Regions from separate parts of the Enterobacter cloacae subsp. cloacae ATCC 13047 genome, predicted to be linked through region 1. Evidence: predicted binding sites of a transcription regulator. Region 1 holds the regulator's gene; the other holds the start of a gene.
What was found. Region 1 encodes LexA, which represses DNA repair genes until DNA is damaged. Its sites were predicted from a motif close to TNCTGTATGTACATACAGNA; they were not measured.

Region 1 (9,785 bases):
AATCTTTAACCGTCACGATATATCGTTGCGGGAAGGAAGCCAGGTATTGTTTTGCCAGTGCCGGTGCCAGATAAAGCCCAGTGACAGGCCCCGCAACGCGAGAAAGACCGCCAGGGAGAGCCATAAACCATGGTTACCCAGCCAGGGGAGCGTGAGCAGCGTCAGGGCAAAACCAGCCGCCGCCACCGCCATGCTGTTACGCATCTCCGCTCCTCGCGTCGCGCCAATAAACATACCGTCCAGCAGATAGCACCAGACCCCCACCACCGGCAAAATGACCTGCCAGATGAGGTAATGGCTTGCCAGCTCGCGCAGTGCAGGAAGGGAGGTGAGTAACGCAATAATCTGTTCGCCAAAACAGGCGTAAATCAGCGCGAACGTCAGCGCCACCAGCCCCGACTGCCGACAGGCCGCCCGCCAGACATCCCGCAGCTGACCACTTTCACGTGCGCCGTATGCCTGGCCGGAATGCGCTTCCACAGCATAGGCAAAGCCATCCAGTGCATAGGCGGTAAAGGTCAGCAGCGTCATCAGAACGGCATTCACCGCGACGATATCTGGCCCAAGCCGGGCGCCAAAGACCGTCAGTGCGCCGAAACAGAGCTGCAGCAGCAATGAGCGCAGCATAATGTCGCGATTAAGCGCCAGCAGGGTGCGGATATTGCCTCGCCATGCACTCTTGAGCAGAGCAAGGGAAATCCCCCGCATGACAAGCACCCGCCAGACCATCCACAGACCAAGGATAAACGTCCCGTATTCGGCAATCGCCGTCGCCAGTGCCGCACCCTGTACGTTCATGTGCAGGCCCATCACCAGCCAGAGATCGAGCACGATGTTGAGGAGGTTGCCTACCACCAACAGGATTACGGGCGCGCGGGCATACTGCACGCCGAGTAACCACCCCAGCAGAACCAGATTGGCCAGCGACGCGGGCGCGCTGAGCCAGCGAATTTCAAGGAAGCGTCGTGCCTGCTCCAGTACCGCCTCGCTGCCGCCAACGACATGCAGCGCCAGATCAATCAGTGGGGTACGTAATATAGCGATTAACGCGCCTGCCCCAAGCGCCAGAATTAACGGCTGAACCAGCGCGCGCGCCAGACGCAAAGGATCTTTAGCACCGTACGCCTGCGCCGTAAGCCCGGTGGTACTCATGCGCAAAAAGAGCAGGAGCATAAAAAGGAAGCTGGTCGCCGTCGCGCCAATCGCCACACCGCCCAGATAGATGGGTGAATCAAGGTGACCAATAACTGCCGTATCCACCAGCCCCAGCAGAGGAACGGTGATATTGGAAAAAATCATCGGCAGTGCAAGACGCCACAATGCCTTATCGGATGCCGTAAGCAGTGACATGAAAAAATACCGGGAGTGGATAAAGAATCAGGCCACGGCAGATCCGTAGCCTGTCAGGATGAGATTACAGCCATTCTCCGTTGCGAATGACCCCTACCGCCAGCCCCTCGATAGAGAAGTTTTGTTCGCGGAGGTCTACCACAATCGGGGAAAACTCGTTGTTTTCCGGCAGCAGCTGAACCGTATTACCTTGCTTTTTCAGGCGTTTAACGGTGACTTCATCATCGATGCGTGCCACCACAACCTGGCCGTTACGCACGTCTTGCGTTTTATGCACCGCAAGCAGATCGCCGTCAAGAATACCGATGTCTTTCATGGACATACCGCTTACACGCAGCAGGAAATCCGCGCTCGGCTTGAACATGCCGGGATCAACCTGGTAGTGGCCTTCAATATGCTGTTGCGCCAGCAGAGGTTCACCTGCCGCGACGCGCCCCACCAGCGGAATGCCCGTCTCTTCTTCCACCAGCAGGCGGATACCGCGTGAAGCACCCGATACAATCTCAATTACGCCTTTACGCGCCAGCGCTTTCAGGTGTTCCTCGGCAGCGTTCGGAGAACGGAAGCCCAGACGCTGCGCGATTTCCGCACGCGTGGGTGGCATACCCGTCTGGCCGATATGATCCCGAATGAGATCAAACACCTCTTGCTGCCTGGTCGTTAACGCTTTCATTCCGCCCCCTGGGTGTATATACAGTTATGCTGTGAGTATATACAGTCAAAGGCGATTTTGGAACCAAAAACTGCACAAAAAACCAGGGACTTAATTATTCCTCGAGGCTCATCGGAAATGTGACCAAAGCAGCGTGACCCAGGTGATGACCGCAGTGATAATCGCCAGCAACACGGCAGCAGAGCCCATGTCTTTTGCCCGGCCAGAAAGTTCGTGGAAATCAGAGCCAATACGGTCCACAACGGCCTCAATAGCGCTATTAAGAATTTCCACTATCATCACCAACAGCACGGAGCCGATCAGAAGCACGCGGGTAATGGCATCAACATCAAGGAAACAGGCGATAATCACCGCGACAATCGCGGCGACACCCTCCTGGCGAAACGCGGCTTCGTTGACCCAAGCGGCGCGAAAACCTTTCCAGGAATAGCCAGCAGCTTTAATGATACGGGTTAACCCAGTGGTATTATTGGCCATTAAAAGAACCTTTTATTTGAAATAGCGTCAATAACAGGAGGCGCAACGTGTTGCGCTGTAGCCTGAAGTATGACGGGTAACAACAGTAATTTCGCGCGCTTTCTGTTATCCTTGCGCCGCAATTGCATTATTAACCAGAGGCTTTACATCGTTTATGTCTGGCTGGCCACGAATTTACTACAAATTACTTAATTTACCATTAAGCGTCCTGGTAAAAAGTAAGTCTATCCCAGCAGAACCCGCGCTGGAATTGGGGCTCGATACGTCGCGCCCTATTATGTATGTTTTGCCTTATAACTCGAAGGCAGACTTGCTGACGCTTCGCGCCCAGTGTCTGGCGCATGATTTACCTGACCCGCTTGAACCGTTAGAAGTCGACGGTACGCTGTTGCCGCGATACGTGTTCATTCACGGTGGGCCACGCGTGTTTACCTATTACACGCCAAAAGAAGAGTCCATTAAGCTGTTCCACGACTATCTCGACCTGCATCGCAGCAATCCCGATCTGGATGTGCAGATGGTGCCGGTGTCGGTGATGTTTGGTCGTCGTCCGGGCCGCGAAAAGGGGGAAGAGAACCCACCGTTACGCATGCTTAATGGCATCCAGAAATTCTTCGCCGTCTCCTGGCTGGGGCGCGACAGCTTTGTGCGCTTCTCCCCTTCCGTCTCGCTGCGCCGGATGGCCGACGAGCACGGCACCGATAAGATCATCGCGCAAAAACTGGCGCGCGTGGCGCGCATGCATTTCGCTCGTCAGCGTCTGGCCGCCGTTGGCCCTCGCCTTCCGGCGCGTCAGGATCTCTTCAACAAGCTGCTGGCTTCCAAAGCGATCGCCCGTGCTGTTGAAGACGAAGCGCGCAGTAAAAAGATTTCTCATGAAAAAGCACAGCAGAACGCCATTGCGCTGATGGAAGAGATTGCCGCGAACTTCTCCTATGAGATGATCCGTCTTTCTGACCGCATCCTGGGCTTTACATGGAACCGCCTCTATCAGGGCATTAACGTCCATAACGCCGAGCGCGTTCGCCAACTGGCGCATGACGGGCATGAAATTGTTTATGTGCCCTGCCACCGCAGCCACATGGACTACCTGCTCCTCTCGTATGTGCTCTATCACCAGGGGCTGGTGCCACCGCACATCGCAGCCGGTATCAACCTGAACTTCTGGCCAGCAGGCCCGATTTTCCGCCGCCTGGGGGCGTTCTTCATTCGTCGTACCTTTAAGGGCAACAAGCTCTACTCCACCGTATTCCGTGAATATCTGGGCGAGCTGTTCAGCCGCGGTTATTCCGTTGAGTACTTCGTGGAGGGGGGACGTTCACGAACCGGCCGTCTGCTGGATCCGAAAACCGGCACGCTGTCGATGACCATCCAGGCGATGCTGCGCGGCGGCACTCGTCCCATCACGCTGGTGCCCATTTACATTGGCTATGAGCACGTCATGGAAGTGGGGACTTACGCCAAAGAGCTGCGCGGGGCGACTAAAGAGAAAGAGAGCCTGCCGCAGATGCTGCGCGGGCTGAGCAAGTTACGCAATCTTGGTCAGGGCTACGTAAACTTCGGCGAGCCGATGCCGTTGATGACGTATCTGAACAACCATGTTCCCGATTGGCGCGAGTCTATCGATCCTATCGAAGCGGTGCGTCCAGCCTGGCTGACGCCTACGGTTAACGGTATCGCGGCTGAGCTGATGGTGCGTATTAACAATGCCGGTGCCGCAAACGCCATGAACCTCTGCTGTACGGCGCTGCTGGCGTCACGTCAACGCTCCCTGACCCGTGAACAGCTTACGGAGCAGTTGGATTGCTATCTTGACCTGATGCGCAACGTTCCCTACTCGGTGGATTCAACGACGCCTGCCAGCACGGCGAGCGAGCTGATCGACCATGCGCTGCAGATGAACAAGTTTGAAGTCGAGAAAGATACGATTGGCGACATCATCATTCTCCCGCGCGAGCAGGCGGTGCTGATGACCTACTATCGTAACAATATCGCGCATATGCTGATGCTGCCGTCGCTGATGGCGGCGATCATTACCCAGCATCGCCGTATTTCTCGTCAGGAGCTGCTGCGCCATGTAGAGACGCTCTATCCGATGCTGAAAGCAGAGCTGTTCCTGCGCTGGAGCAAGGATGAGCTGGCGATAGAGCTGGATAAAATGACCGAGGAGCTGCGTCGTCAGGGGCTGATTACCGTTGTTAACGACGAGCTGCATATCAATCCGTCACGCTCCCGTACGCTGCAACTGCTGGCGGCGGGTGCGCGAGAAACGCTGCAGCGCTACGCTATCACCTTCTGGCTGCTGAGCGCGAACCCATCCATTAACCGCGGTACGCTGGAGAAAGAGAGCCGGACGCTGGCACAGCGCCTTTCCGTTCTGCACGGCATCAACGCCCCGGAATTCTTCGACAAAGCGGTCTTCAGTTCACTGGTACTGACGTTGCGTGATGAAGGGTTCATTAGCGACACGGGCGATGCCGAGCCGGAAGAGACGCTGAAGGTGTATCAGATGCTGGCAGAGCTGATTACCTCCGACGTGCGTTTGACGATTGAGAGTGCGACGCAGGGCGAGTGATGTGAAAAAGCCGGGTGGCGGCTTCGCCTTACCCGGCTCACAATCTGACGCTTCATATCATGCAGGCCCGGTAAGCTTCAGCGTCACCGGGCTTTTTTTCAGCCAAAATAGCTCATCGCCAGCCCCAGGAACAGCACCAGGCCCACGTAGTTATTATTCATAAACGCTTTAAAACAGGCGTCACGCTCACGCTTTGCGATCAGCTTTTGCTGATAAGCAAACAGCAGCCCCGCCACCAGCACTGACCAGTAAAACTCCCAGTTGAGCCCGTTCAGGCGACCAATCGCCACCATCAGCGCCAGCACCGCGACCTGCAGGATACCGATAATCAGCTTGTCGTGACGACCAAACAGAATGGCGGTCGATTTAATGCCAATTTTCAGATCGTCATCGCGGTCAACCATCGCATATTGCGTGTCATAAGCCACGGCCCAAAGAATGTTCGCCAGGAACATCAGCCAGCAGCTCAGCGGTACCGACTCGCTGACCGCCGCAAACGCCATTGGGATCGACCAGCCAAACGCCGCGCCGAGCACCACCTGCGGCAGATGGGTATAGCGTTTCATAAACGGGTAGACCCATGCCAGCGCGAGGGCCGCAACGGAAAGCAGGATGGTCATGGTGTTGAGGGTTAACACCAGCAGGAAGGAGAGCAGCACCAGCACGATAAACAGCACGCGGGCCTCTTTCTCTGTGACCTGCCCGCTGGGTAACGGACGATTGGCTGTCCGTTTCACATGTCCGTCGAATTTACGATCGGCGTAGTCATTGACCACACAGCCCGCCGCACGCATCAGCCAGACACCGGCCACAAACACGCCCAGGATCCACAGCGGTGGAACGCCCGGCGTCGCCACCCATAGCGCCCATAATGTCGGCCACAACAGCAGTAGCGCGCCGATGGGTTTATCGGTACGCATTAAGCGGTGATAGGCCAGCAGCTTGTTCTGCGTCAGGCTCCACTCCATTTTTTTCTTCCTCTCAGTACAACGGCGATGCCGGTAAAAAAAGCTCCGTCAGTATTAACGGTTTACCGCTCAGGCGAAGACGGGAACGACGTCCCCACAGTTCGGCATCGCGTCCAATTTCAATAAAATCCCGGGTAAGTTCAGACGAGGTGAAAAGGTACCGCCCGAGCGGGGTGTTTCCCAGCCGTTGCAGTGCCAGCTCAGGCCCGGAAAGGGTGGATTCAGGCACCACGGTTCGTCCGGCGAGCCACGGCTCACCATCCGCGCAGAGCAGAATTTCACGCAACCAGTAGCGTTCTTCTTTTGGTAACAGCGGCAGCTCACTGGCAATGTCAGCGGAGGTGACAAACCCTTCCTGAATCATCGTCACCGTAACCGTCTTGCCCTGTTGCTCAAAACGTTTAGTCATGGAATCTTCCAGCAGCAACCAGTCAAGCTGCTGCGGGTCAAGCGCAGGTATTTGGTCGAAATAGCGCAGCGAACGCAGTTGCGTTAGCGCAGGGTGTGACATGCCGGACTCTCCGATACATAACGTAATGGCATTGTATCGCAGAAAAGCGCATTGAGGGCGGTCAAACGTTATTTAGCGATCACTATCGCAACAATGGTGCAACAGCGCGAGCGGCACGAAAAAAAGTGCGCCCACTCAGGCGCACTAAACTACTAACAAATCAGCACTGTGGGGAAACGGTTACCCCTTGCCTTTTACACTGCTGATAAAGGTGGAACGGGCAGTGGTTGAACCTAAACGTTCGGCTTCATCAAGCAGTTTCAGCGCTTTATCGACATCGCCGCGCTTCACCGCCTGCTTAATGGCGTTGTTGAAGTATTCTTCGGTGTCGTTCAGTACCGGCTCAGCTTTCTTCGCCGGAGCTGGGGCTGCGGTCGCGGCTGCCGTAGCCGCTGGCGCGGTATAAACAGGTGCAGCGGTATTCCCAACGGTGACAGGCCCGGTACCGGAGGAGCCAAATAGTGGGCCAACGAGTACGCTGGAAGCGCTGTTGGTGGAAACTTTCAGTTTGACCAGGCCATCAGTGGTATGGCGGGCAAGCGGATCCGGAATATCCGGGACAGAGTTACCGGTGCCTTTGGCATAAGCTTTCGCCGGGTCAACCAGCTTTGTTGTCTGCTGCAAATCTTTCTCTGTTGTGAATACAAGCACGTAAATCTTTTGCTGACCCAGAGCAGGCGTCAGGCGCATAACGCCTTCCAGGCGGTCCGCACTCATCACGCCCGGTTCCTGATAGCTAAAATAGTCGCTCGGGAAGAACGCCGATGGCGTCATGTTTTGATCGAGGATCAAGACGTTTGGCGCAAACACACTGGTCTGTTTGTTCACTTCGCTGGTCAGCGTCAGGGTCAATTCACCAATGTTTGCCGGTACGCTATAAGCCGCAACGGGGCCAGAAATTCCCGGCACGTTCAGTTGTTGGCCCCCCATAGAGAGCTGAGTCGACTGCGTTTTGGATTGATCAACCGGCGTCCATGTCAGTTGCTGGAGTGCCGCTGCCGGGATAGCGGGCGCAGCACTGGTATTTTGTGGCACGAAATTCACGTCTGCAAAGGAGACGGCCGGAACACAGGCTAACAGCCCCGCAGAGAGGCACAGCGCGACGAGACTTTTCTTCATTTTCATTGTTATTACCTCTGATAGCGTGAGCACTGCGGTGGCCAGGCAATAGCGCGCAGCACCCTAAGGAGAGAGGGGCTTGCGCCCCTCTTTTCAGGTCATTACGTCAGGTCTAACGAATTACCACCAGATTTCCATCTGGGCGCCGAAGGTCCACTCATCGTTGTCGCCACGGCTGAAGGTTTTCGCAGAGGTGTCACTGTAAGCCACACCGGAGGTGTAGCCAGTGTCGCTGTTGTTTGCGTAACCCCATTTCTCATCCCACTTCGCGTAGGTTGCGAAGACACGGATAGCCGGACGGGACCAGATGCTGTCGCCTGCCTGCCATTGCTGTGCCAGGGTGATTTTGTACTGGCTGTTCTTCTCGTCAGTTCTCTGAGATTTGACGTTGTCGTAGCCCACTTCAAGCAGGGTGCTCATGATTGGCGTCCATTTGAACATCGGACGAACACCCACAGTCCACCACTCGGTACCGTTGTTGTTGTCACGATCGATGTTCTGGTACATACCGACGTACATCAGGTCCCAACGGTCTGCCAGGGTGATTGCACCGTGGTCCAGCACACGCCACATGGAGCCATCGTTATCAACACTACCGCCCTGTGGAATACCTTTGCCGTTAGAGGTCATGGAATCCGTACCGTACTGCAGTACGAACTTGTTGAAGCCCTTCATCATGCTCTGGGTGTGTTCAGCAGTGAACAACCAGCCATCTTTAGAAGCGCCAGGCTGCAGGTAGTAGTCATCAGGAATGTTGGTGTGACCATAGTCAACGCCCAGCTCCAGCGTACCGCCCGGGTTGGTTTCCAGACCGGCTAAACGCACGTCGAAGACGTCGTTAGGTACAACGTTGTCATAAACACGGTCGCCGTTGGCATCACGATCGGCGAAGGTTGCAGAACCGCCTGATTCAGAAGAGCGGGTAGCTGCCAGAGAGAGTTTACCAAAGCCCAGATCGATGTTTTCAATACCGGCACCAGGACCTGAGATATCCCAGTAGTAGAAGTCGATCATGTGGACGTCATGACGCTGATAGAAGCGCTTACCGGCCCAGATGGTGGAGCCTGGCAGCCACTCAATCAGGTTTTTACCCTGCACGTTAGCTTCACGGAAGGCCGGGCTGGTGGATTCCCAGTCGTTCTGCTGAGAAACGGAATACGCTACGTTAGTGTCGAAATAGAAGCTCTTGTCGCCCTCTTTCCACACTTCCTGGCCCAGTTTCAGCTCAGCGTACGTCTCACATTCGTTACCGAGACGGTATTTACTTTGAGCACCGGTTGCCTGGAAACATTGTTGTTCACCGCCACTCCCGGTCCAGCCAATGCCGGAACGAGCATAACCTTTAAAGTCTACAGCGCCTGCCTGGGCAGACATAATGCCTGCCGCAATGGCGAGTGCCAGAGGGACTTTGCGCAGAGTAATCATCATTCTATCTCCTGAGATCATTGCTTTTCTTTGAACACTTGACCTGTCGGTTTCGTGTCTTCTTTTGGGATTGCTTAAACGCCTGGCTCTTTGTGCAGCCGACGACATGCAGTGCCATCCTCGCGGAACAGATGGCAACGCTCTGGCGGCAAACCGATAGCGAATGTGGCACCCTCTTCTACCAACACCACGTCATTCTGGCGGTAGACCAGGTTCTGACGGATGGCGGGGATCTGGATATGAATCTGTGTTTCGTGACCAAGTTGTTCGACGACCTGAACTTCACCTTCCAGCGTCACATCGGCGATGTGGCTCGGCAGTAAATGCTCAGGACGAATACCGAGGGACATGTTGGCCCCCACCTGTACGTTGGCGCTGTCGACCGGCAGCCAGACTTGCTGACGGTTTGGCAACTCCACCTGTACCTGTTCAATGGCTGTCGCCGTGACTTTGACGGGCAGGAAGTTCATCTTTGGCGAGCCAATAAAGCCCGCAACAAAGCGGTCTGCCGGATAGTGATACAGCTCCAGCGGTTTACCCACCTGTGCCACGCGGCCTGCGTCCAGCACCACAATTTTGTCGGCCAGCGTCATCGCTTCGACCTGATCGTGGGTGACGTAAATCATCGTGCGGCCAAGACGTTTATGCAGACGGGAGATTTCGATACGCATCTGGACGCGCAGCGCG
Region 2 (9,785 bases), 790 kb from region 1:
GCGGAGCGCCTGCGCTGAAGGTGATGAAAGGGTCTGCGCGTCCTGACGATGTCTATGCTGTTGACGGGCTATCCGGGGCCACGCTCACCTCCAAAGGGGTGCAGCACAGTTTTGATTTCTGGATGGGCGAACTTGGTTTTGGTCCTTTCCTGAAAAATGTACGTGAAGGAGCGCTGAACCATGGCTGATACGGGTGAACTGAAAGAAGTTAAAAAGGTGCTGATTGGCCCACTTTTAGCCAATAACCCGATAACGCTGCAGGTGCTGGGTGTGTGTTCAGCCCTGGCGGTGACCACCAAGCTGGAAACGGCGGTGGTGATGACGCTGGCAGTAACGCTGGTAACCGCGTTTTCCAGCATGTTTATCTCGATGATCCGCCACCATATCCCCAACAGCGTGAGGATCATCGTGCAGATGGCGATCATCGCCTCGCTGGTGATCGTGGTCGATCAGCTGCTGCGAGCCTTTGCCTATGAAATATCGAAACAGCTTTCGGTATTTGTGGGCCTGATTATCACCAACTGTATCGTGATGGGACGTGCAGAAGGCTATGCCATGAAAATGCCCCCGCTGGCGAGCTTTATGGACGGCATCGGCAACGGCCTCGGCTACGGCGTGATCCTGCTGTCCGTAGGGTTCCTGCGTGAGTTGATTGGCAGCGGTAAGCTGTTTGGCATCACGGTGCTGGACACGGTACAGAACGGCGGCTGGTATCTGCCAAACGGCCTGTTCCTGCTGGCTCCAAGCGCATTTTTCATTATCGGTTTGCTGATCTGGCTGATTCGTACCCTGAAGCCAGAACAGCAGGAAAAGGAGTAACCGACAATGGCTCATTACCTGAGTTTATTTGTGCGCGCGGTGTTTGTTGAAAACATGGCGCTCGCGTTCTTCCTCGGCATGTGTACGTTCCTTGCCGTGTCCAAAAAGGTATCGACAGCATTTGGCCTGGGCATAGCGGTTACCGTGGTGCTTGGCCTGTCGGTGCCGATCAACAACCTGGTGTACAACTTTGTCCTGCGCGACAGCGCGCTGGTGGAGGGGGTGGATCTCAGCTTCCTGAACTTCATCACCTTTATCGGTGTGATTGCGGCGCTGGTGCAAATCCTTGAGATGATCCTTGATAAATATTTCCCGTCACTCTACAACGCGCTGGGGATCTTCCTGCCGTTGATCGCGGTGAACTGCGCCATCTTCGGTGGCGTCTCGTTTATGGTTCAGCGTGATTACAACTTCAGCGAATCAATTGTGTATGGTTTCGGCTCCGGGATCGGCTGGATGCTGGCTATCGTCACCATGGCGGGGATCCGCGAAAAAATGAAATATGCCAACGTGCCTGCAGGCCTGCGTGGCTTAGGGATCACCTTTATCACCACCGGTCTCATGGCGCTGGGCTTTATGTCCTTCTCCGGTGTGCAGCTATAAGGGCTAACTGATGGAAATTATGCTTGGCGTGGCGATGTTCACGCTGATTGTACTGGTGCTGTCGGGGTTGATTCTGGTGGCGCGTGCGAAGCTGGTGAATTCCGGCGATGTCATTATCGATATCAACGATGAACCGCAAAACCAGATCCGCACGCCAGCCGGCGATAAACTGCTGAATACGCTTGCTGGCAACGGCATCTTCGTCTCTTCGGCCTGCGGCGGCGGTGGCTCCTGTGGGCAGTGCCGCGTAAAGGTGAAAGAGGGTGGTGGCGATATTCTGCCCACTGAACTGTCGCACATCACCAAGCGTGAGGCGAAAGAGGGCTGCCGTCTGGCCTGTCAGGTCGCGGTGCGCCAGAACATGAAAATTGAACTGCCGGAGGAGATTTTCGGCGTTAAAAAATGGGAATGCGAAGTTATCTCCAACGATAACAAAGCCACCTTTATCAAAGAGCTTAAACTGCGGGTGCCTGAAGGAGAGAGCGTTCCGTTCCGGGCGGGGGGGTATATCCAGATTGAATGTCCGGAGCACACCGTAGCCTATGCTGACTTCGACGTGCCTGATGAATACCGTGCCGACTGGGATAAATTCAACCTCTTCCGCTTTGTCTCTGAGGTTAAAGAGCCCGCGCTTCGTGCTTACTCCATGGCGAACTACCCGGAAGAGAAGGGTATCATCATGCTTAACGTGCGTATCGCCACGCCGCCGCCAGCGGTACCGCATGCGCCGCCGGGCATCATGTCATCGTATATCTGGTCATTAAAACCGGGCGACAAGGTGACCATCTCCGGCCCGTTTGGCGAGTTCTTTGCGAAAGAGACCGATGCCGAAATGGTATTTATCGGCGGTGGTGCAGGTATGGCGCCGATGCGTTCGCACATTTTCGACCAGCTCAAGCGGCTTGGCAGTCAGCGTAAAATCAGCTTCTGGTACGGGGCGCGTTCGCTGCGTGAGATGTTCTATGACGATGAGTTCGAACAGCTGGCGCGTGAAAACCCTAACTTCACCTTCCATGTGGCGCTCTCCGATCCGCAGCCGGAAGATAACTGGACCGGCCATACGGGCTTCATCCACAACGTGCTGTATGAAAACTACCTCAAACAGCATCCTGCGCCGGAAGACTGCGAGTTTTATATGTGTGGTCCGCCAGTGATGAACGCCGCCGTGATCAAGATGCTTAAAGATCTGGGCGTGGAAGATGAGAACATCCTGCTGGATGATTTTGGAGGCTGATGATGCTGACGTTTCTGGCAACCTTCGCGGTCTTTGTACTGGTCATATTCGGCATGTCGTTAGGCTGGATCATCAAGCGCAAAAGCATTCAGGGCAGCTGCGGTGGGATCTCGTCCATTGGCATGGAAAAAGTCTGCGACTGCCCGGAACCGTGCGATGCCCGTAAAAAAAGGATGGCGCGGGAGCAGCAGCGCCGAATTTTGTAAATCGCGACGTAACGATAACAGCAGGCCGCATTATTGCGGCCTGCTGGCTTATTTAGCCCATGCTTTTGCGGCGGCGGGCGAGTCGACCATCACCGCATCCGCCTGCAGCGCCTCTGCCTTTTTATAATCTTCGGCGGTGTTCACGCCCAGCAAGATAACGTGACTGTTGCCCTGCGAGCGGAAACAGCCCATGGATTCTTTATCCCATGTGAGGGTTGAGCGGGACACCCCTTCACCAAGGGTAAATTTCTCAACCACGTCAACGGTTCTGTTCAGCTCTAGCGCGTACCAGTACTCCTGCATCGTCTGATCTGGTGGCAGGCACTGATGGCTCAGCGATACCGTTACCAGCCTGGAGCGCGTTTCACTTCGGGTAACAAAGCGTGGGATTGCTGCCGGAAGCGAGGCAAGATAACGGTCCTCAGTAGAATAAACCCTCACCCGCCCCAGACTCTGGGTCTCATTAAGCACCGCAAGAAGCGCTTTTCCCATCGTGGCCGGATCGGCGTCAGGTGATTTGATATCAATATAAAACCGGGTTTGTGGCCAGGTTTCCAGCACGCTTTTCAGGGTGGGGATCGTCACCCCTTTGCCACGCCAGGGATGGGTTTCACCGCCCCAGCTCCAGCCAGCGTCAACTGCCGATAACTCCGCAAGCGTGTAGTCCGAGATTTTGCCTGTTTTGTTCGTCAGCGCTTTTAAATCAGAAGGACGATACAGGACCGGAACGCCATCTTTACTGAGCTGCACGGTTATCCAGACTGCCTGAGCCTGATTCTCTAAGGCCAGTTTGATCGCTTGTACTGTGTTTTCTGGCGCATCGGCTGTTCCGCCCCGGTGGGCAACGATCTGTGGGCCAGCGTAGCTCGTTCCCGTCACGAGCAGCAGAGAGAGCGCGAGTATTTTTCTCATGAATTTATATCCTTATTCACATAAAAAATTAATATATACAACAAGTTACGTGTTATTTTTTGTATCATATTTTTATGACAAATAAGAGAAGGTAAATCTGCTGTCGCATTTTTTAGACTTTGATATACTGTATATAAATACATGTGTGGTGGTCGTGATGCGCAAAATAATCCATGTCGATATGGACTGTTTTTTTGCCGCAGTGGAGATGCGTGACAACCCGGCGCTGCGGGATATTCCTATTGCCATTGGCGGTAGCCGTGTCCAGCGCGGTGTAATCAGCACCGCCAACTATCCTGCGCGCAAATTTGGCGTGCGCAGCGCCATGCCTACCGCCATGGCGCTTAAGCTTTGTCCTCATCTCACGCTTTTACCCGGTCGCTTTGAGGCGTACAAAGAAGCGTCCCTGCATATCCGCGAAATCTTCTCTCGCTACACCTCACTGATTGAACCTCTGTCGCTGGACGAAGCTTATCTTGATGTCACCGACAGCGTACACTGTCACGGCTCCGCGACGCTGATGGCGCAGGAGATCCGCCGGACTATCTTCCAGGAACTGAATCTGACCGCGTCGGCAGGTGTCGCACCGGTGAAATTCCTCGCCAAAATAGCGTCCGATCTCAACAAGCCCGACGGCCAGTACGTTATTACCCCGGAAGAGGTCCCGGCGTTTTTAAAAACGCTGCCGCTCGGCAAAATCCCGGGCGTAGGCAAAGTCTCTGCGGCAAAGCTGGAAAGCATGGGGCTGCGAACCTGCGAAGATGTACAGCGCAGCGATTTAGCCATGCTGCTTAAACGCTTCGGAAAATTTGGCCGCGTGCTGTGGGAGCGCAGTCAGGGGATAGACGAGCGCAGTGTCAGCAGCGAGCGGCTGCGAAAGTCGGTCGGGGTTGAACGCACACTGATTGAAGATATTCATGACTGGTCTGAATGCGAAACCATCATTACGGAGCAGCTCTATCCTGAGCTGGAACGGCGCTTAATCAAGGTCAAACCGGACCTGCTGATTGCCCGTCAGGGCGTGAAGCTTAAGTTCAATGATTTTCAGCAGACGACTCAGGAGCATGTCTGGCCGCGCCTGAATAAAGAGGATCTCATCGCGACGGCGAAAAAGGCCTGGGATGAACGTCGGGGCGGGCGAGGGGTCAGGCTGGTGGGGTTACACGTTACCTTGCTAGATCCGCAGCTGGAACGACAGCTGGTATTGGGATTGTAAAAAGGCCAGTGGCGCGACGTTGTTCACCCTCTCCCTTTGGGCTGAGGGTTCCCCAGAAAAATGAAAAGCACGATGAAGTGTGATCTACTGGTTGCGCTAACAAATCAGAAGAGACCTCATCGTGCCTTTACAGACAGTCTGCCAGAAATTTTTCTCCGCGTCTTTACCGGACGTTCACAGCTTCCGGATTAATGTCCTTGTTTCCATGGCCGTTGCCCTCACGCACGGTGCGGATCTGACCCTGACCAGCCTTGGTCGCTCTCTTCCCGGCAGGGCGCACGTCAAAAATAAAATTAAACGTGTTGACCGTGCCCTGGGTAATACCGCCCTTCACCGGGATATTCCCCGTATTCAGCACCTGCTCACACATACCATCACCTCCCTGATGCCCTTCTGTGTGATTGCTGTCGACTGGACAGGCTGGCATGACAGGAACTGGTATCTTCTGCGGGCAAGCCTGGTCTGTAATGGTCGCTCACTGCCGCTTATGAGTGAGGTTGTCCCCGCAGAGCTGGCGCAGAACAGCGATGTACAGTGCCGCTTCCTTGACCGCCTGCATGATGCCATCCCGAAAGATAAAGCCGTCACCATCATTACGGATGCAGGCTTCCGGACAGACTGGTTCCGGCATGTCAGCCAGCTGGGCTGGAGCTTCACCGGCAGGGTCAGGGGCTGCATCAGCTTCCGGCTGGACGGAGATAAAAAATGGATGAAAATCAGTGAGCTTGAGGCTACCGGACAACCGGTCTGCGTGGGTTACGGTGTCCTGTCCCGTAAACCACGAACGCCCTGTTACGGCCGGTTCTATCTGCATAAGCGCCCTGACGCAGGGCGTCAGGGAAAAGGGGGGATGCCGAAAACACAGCGGGAACACCGCAGTAGCGCGCGGGAGCCCTGGCTGCTGTTCAGTAATGCAGAGGGACTGGAGCCGCACCAGATAATGGCCCTGTACAGCCGCAGAATGCAGATAGAACAAAACTTCCGGGACGACAAAAGTCCACGCTTCTGGTTCGGTCTGAGGCTGAGCCGGAGTCAGGGAAAAGGGCGACTGGAAGTGCTGAATATGGTCGCGGCAATGGCAAGCCTGGTGATGTGGCTGGCAGGTTACAGGGCAGAAAGGCAGTGTTTACACTGGCACTATCAGGCAAGCAGCATCAGGCACAGACGGGTTCTGTCATACCTGAGTCTGGCAGAAGAAGTCATCCGGCATGAGCCCGGGAAAGTAAGACGCCTGAATATAGTTAACGAGATGAAAAAGCTAGGAAAAGAGTACAGTAATATGGTCATGGTGACATGACCATATTACTGGGGATCCCTCAGCCCTTTGGGAGAGGGCTGGGGTGAGGGTATTACTTAGCAGGAATCGCTTTCAGCAGTTCAGTCAGCAGGGTCCAGTAATGGCCCACGCTTTCAATGTGAACCTGCTCATCCGGCGAGTGCGGCCCGGTAATGGTTGGCCCAATGGAGACCATATCCATGTTCGGGTACGGCTTCTTGAACAGACCACATTCCAGACCCGCGTGGATCACCTGAATGTTCGGGGTGCTGTTGAACAGACGCTGGTATGTTTCACGCACCAGTGCCATCACCGGAGAGCTTGCGTCCGGCTGCCAGCCTGGGTAGCTGCCTTTGGCAGAGGTTTTCGCTCCGGCCAGCGTGCCCAGAGATTCCAGCATGCTCACCACATACTCTTTACCTGTGTCGATAAGCGATCGGATCAGGCAGATGATCTCTGCGCTGTCGTCGCCCATGGTGACCACGCCCACGTTCAGAGAGGTTTCAACCACGCCTTTCGCGACGTCTGAGTTGCGGATCACGCCGTTTGGCGTCGCGTTTAACAGCTGAATAAAGGTGTCACGAGACTGGCTGGTCAGAGCGGCTTTATCCGTGGACACGGACTCCAGCACTACGGTCAGGTTCTTCTCTTTCGCGGACAGTTCGTTTTTCAGGATATCCAGATAGACGCTGGAGAGCTTTTTCAGCTCGTCCGCTCTGGCAGCTGGAACGGCTACCGTCGCGAACGCTTCACGCGGGATTGCGTTGCGCAGCGTACCGCCGTTGAAATCGACCAGACGCAGGTCCAGATCAGCCGCGTGGCCCGCCAGGAAGCGTGCCAGCAGTTTGTTGGCGTTGCCCAGGCCTAAGTGAATATCACCGCCGGAGTGGCCGCCTTTCAGCCCTTTCAGCGTCAGCTTGAAGGTCTGGAAGCCAGCAGGCACCGCTTCACGGGAGAGCGGCAGGGTAGAGATAAAATCAATCCCGCCCGCGCAGCCCATGTAGATCTCGCCTTCTTCTTCAGAGTCGGTGTTGATCAGAATATCCGCCTGCAGCCAGTTCGCCTGCAGACCGAACGCACCGTCCATGCCCGCTTCTTCGGTCATGGTCAGCAGCACTTCCAGTGGACCGTGCTGAACGCTGTCGTCCGCCAGTACCGCCAGCGCAGAGGCCATACCGATACCGTTATCTGCACCCAGCGTGGTGCCGCGCGCTTTCACCCAGTCGCCGTCGATGTACGGCTGGATCGGGTCTTTCGTGAAGTCGTGAACGGTGTCGTTGTTTTTCTGTGGCACCATGTCCAGGTGCGCCTGCAGCACAACCGGTTTACGGTTTTCCATGCCTGCGGTCGCCGGTTTGCGGATCAGAATGTTGCCAACCTGGTCGCGTTCAGCGTGCAGACCTTTTTCCTTCGCCCAACCCATAATATGTTCGGCAAGCTGTTCTTCATGGTAAGACGGGTGTGGAATGGAGCAGATTTTGGCAAAAATATCCCACAGCGGCTGGGGAGATAATTGAGACAGTTCAGACACGATAAGTCTCCTTGTCGATGCCCTGCAAAGCGAGTTGCAGGTCACAGGGTTAGCAGGTTAATAGTTACCACAAGTCAGGCTTGCGAGATGCAACTGAGAATACCACTTTCTCCGATGGCTGGTAGCATAAAGCATGTAAAAACTCAGGCAGAGGGCGCTAAACACTGGTTTTTAGTGCGTCAGATCTCTATAATCTCGCGCAACCTATTTCCCCCTCGAACACTTTTTAAGCCGTATAAAAACAGGCTGGGACACTTCACATGAGCGAAAAATACGTCGTCACCTGGGACATGTTGCAGATCCACGCACGCAAACTGGCCGCGCGTCTGATGCCTTCTGAACAGTGGAAAGGCATTATTGCCGTTAGCCGTGGCGGTCTGGTACCGGGGGCGCTGCTGGCCCGTGAGCTGGGTATTCGTCATGTCGATACCGTCTGCATTTCCAGCTATGACCACGACAACCAGCGTGAGCTGAAAGTGCTGAAACGCGCGGAAGGCGACGGTGAAGGTTTCATCGTTATTGATGACCTGGTGGATACCGGTGGTACCGCGGTGGCTATCCGCGAAATGTACCCAAAAGCACACTTCGTCACCATCTTTGCGAAACCGGCGGGCCGCCCACTGGTTGATGATTACGTGATTGATATTCCACAGGATACCTGGATTGAACAGCCATGGGACATGGGCGTGGTCTTCGTACCGCCTATTTCCGGCCGTTAATTTCCGTACGTAACTTTACACGCCCGGCTATGCCGGGCGTTGTTCTTTTTATTCTGCCACGCGTTACAATGGACACTATATGACGTATCCATGGAGGCAACGCAATGACGCAGGCGAATCTCACCGAGACACTCTTCAAACCCCGTTTCAAGCACCCTGAAACCTCGACGCTGGTGCGTCGCTTCAATCCGGGGAACCAGCCTGCCGTCCAGTCTGCATTAGACGGTAAAAACGTGCCTCACTGGTATCGCATGATTAACCGCCTGATGTGGATCTGGCGCGGTATCGATCCGCGTGAAATCCTCGATGTGCAGGCGCGTATCGTCATGAGTGAAGCCGAGCGTACCGACAGCGAACTCTACGATACGGTGGTGGGTTACCGCGGCGGCAACTGGATCTACGAATGGTCGAAACAGGCGATGCTCTGGCAGCAAAAAGCCAGCCAGGAAGAGGACGCCACCCTCAGCGGCAAGCACTGGCTGCACGCAGCCAACCTTTACGCCATTGCCGCCTATCCGCACTTAAAAGGGGATGAGCTGGCGGAGCAGGCGCAGGCGCTGGCAAACCGTGCCTATGAAGAGGCTGCCCAACGCTTGCCGGGCCGGATGCGCGAGCTTGAGTTCACCATCCCCGGCGGCGGGCCCGTGACCGGGTTCCTGCATATGCCTGAAGGCGACGGCCCGTTTCCGACCGTGCTGATGTGCGGTGGGCTGGATTCGCTGCAAATCGACTATTACAGCCTGTATGAGCGTTACTTCGCCCCAAAAGGGATCGCGATGCTGACGCTTGATATGCCCTCTATCGGTTTTTCCTCTAAATGGAAACTGACGCAGGATTCCAGTCTTCTGCACCAGCATGCGCTGAAAGCGCTGGAAAACATTCCCTGGGTCGACCACACTCGCGTCGCGGCGTTTGGTTTCCGCTTTGGGGCGAACGTGGCCGTGCGTCTGGCCTATCTTGAGGCGTCACGCCTGAAGGCCGTAGCCTGTCTTGGGCCAGTGGTTCACGCTCTGCTCAGCGATCCTGCCCGTCAGGGCAGCGTGCCGGAAATGTACCTCGACGTACTGGCCAGCCGCCTTGGCATGCATGATGCTTCAGACGAAGCGCTGCGCGTGGAACTCAATCGCTATTCGTTAAAAACGCAGGGCCTGCTGGGACGCCGGTGTCCAACGCCGATGCTGTCCGGCTTCTGGAAAAACGATCCGTTCAGCCCGGAAGAGGAGTCACGCTTAATCACATCGTCATCTGCGGATGGCAAATTGCTGGAAG

Region 2: dinB (DNA polymerase IV) is a predicted target of LexA. The motif match lies at 3,900-3,919, and genes of this name have one in related genera.

Annotation. Positions count from the first base shown of each region.
Region 1 is NC_014121.1:303,409-313,193, reverse strand. It holds partial or broken gene ECL_RS27880 (hypothetical protein) at 1-16, opposite strand, end outside; gene dinF (MATE family efflux transporter DinF) at 13-1,350, opposite strand; gene lexA (transcriptional repressor LexA) at 1,415-2,023, opposite strand; gene ECL_RS01460 (diacylglycerol kinase) at 2,132-2,500, opposite strand; gene plsB (glycerol-3-phosphate 1-O-acyltransferase PlsB) at 2,655-5,075, shown strand; gene ubiA (4-hydroxybenzoate octaprenyltransferase) at 5,174-6,043, opposite strand; gene ubiC (chorismate lyase) at 6,057-6,554, opposite strand; gene malM (maltose operon protein MalM) at 6,735-7,679, opposite strand; gene ECL_RS01435 (maltoporin) at 7,794-9,101, opposite strand; gene malK (maltose/maltodextrin ABC transporter ATP-binding protein MalK) at 9,173-9,785, opposite strand, start outside.
Region 2 is NC_014121.1:1,092,473-1,102,257, forward strand. It holds gene ECL_RS05155 (Na(+)-translocating NADH-quinone reductase subunit C) at 1-188, shown strand, start outside; gene ECL_RS05160 (NADH:ubiquinone reductase (Na(+)-transporting) subunit D) at 181-819, shown strand; gene nqrE (NADH:ubiquinone reductase (Na(+)-transporting) subunit E) at 826-1,422, shown strand; gene nqrF (NADH:ubiquinone reductase (Na(+)-transporting) subunit F) at 1,433-2,656, shown strand; gene nqrM ((Na+)-NQR maturation NqrM) at 2,656-2,862, shown strand; gene ECL_RS05180 (glycerophosphodiester phosphodiesterase family protein) at 2,911-3,774, opposite strand; gene dinB (DNA polymerase IV) at 3,932-4,990, shown strand; gene ECL_RS05190 (IS4 family transposase) at 5,112-6,287, shown strand; gene pepD (cytosol nonspecific dipeptidase) at 6,340-7,797, opposite strand; gene gpt (xanthine phosphoribosyltransferase) at 8,058-8,516, shown strand; gene frsA (esterase FrsA) at 8,621-9,785, shown strand, end outside.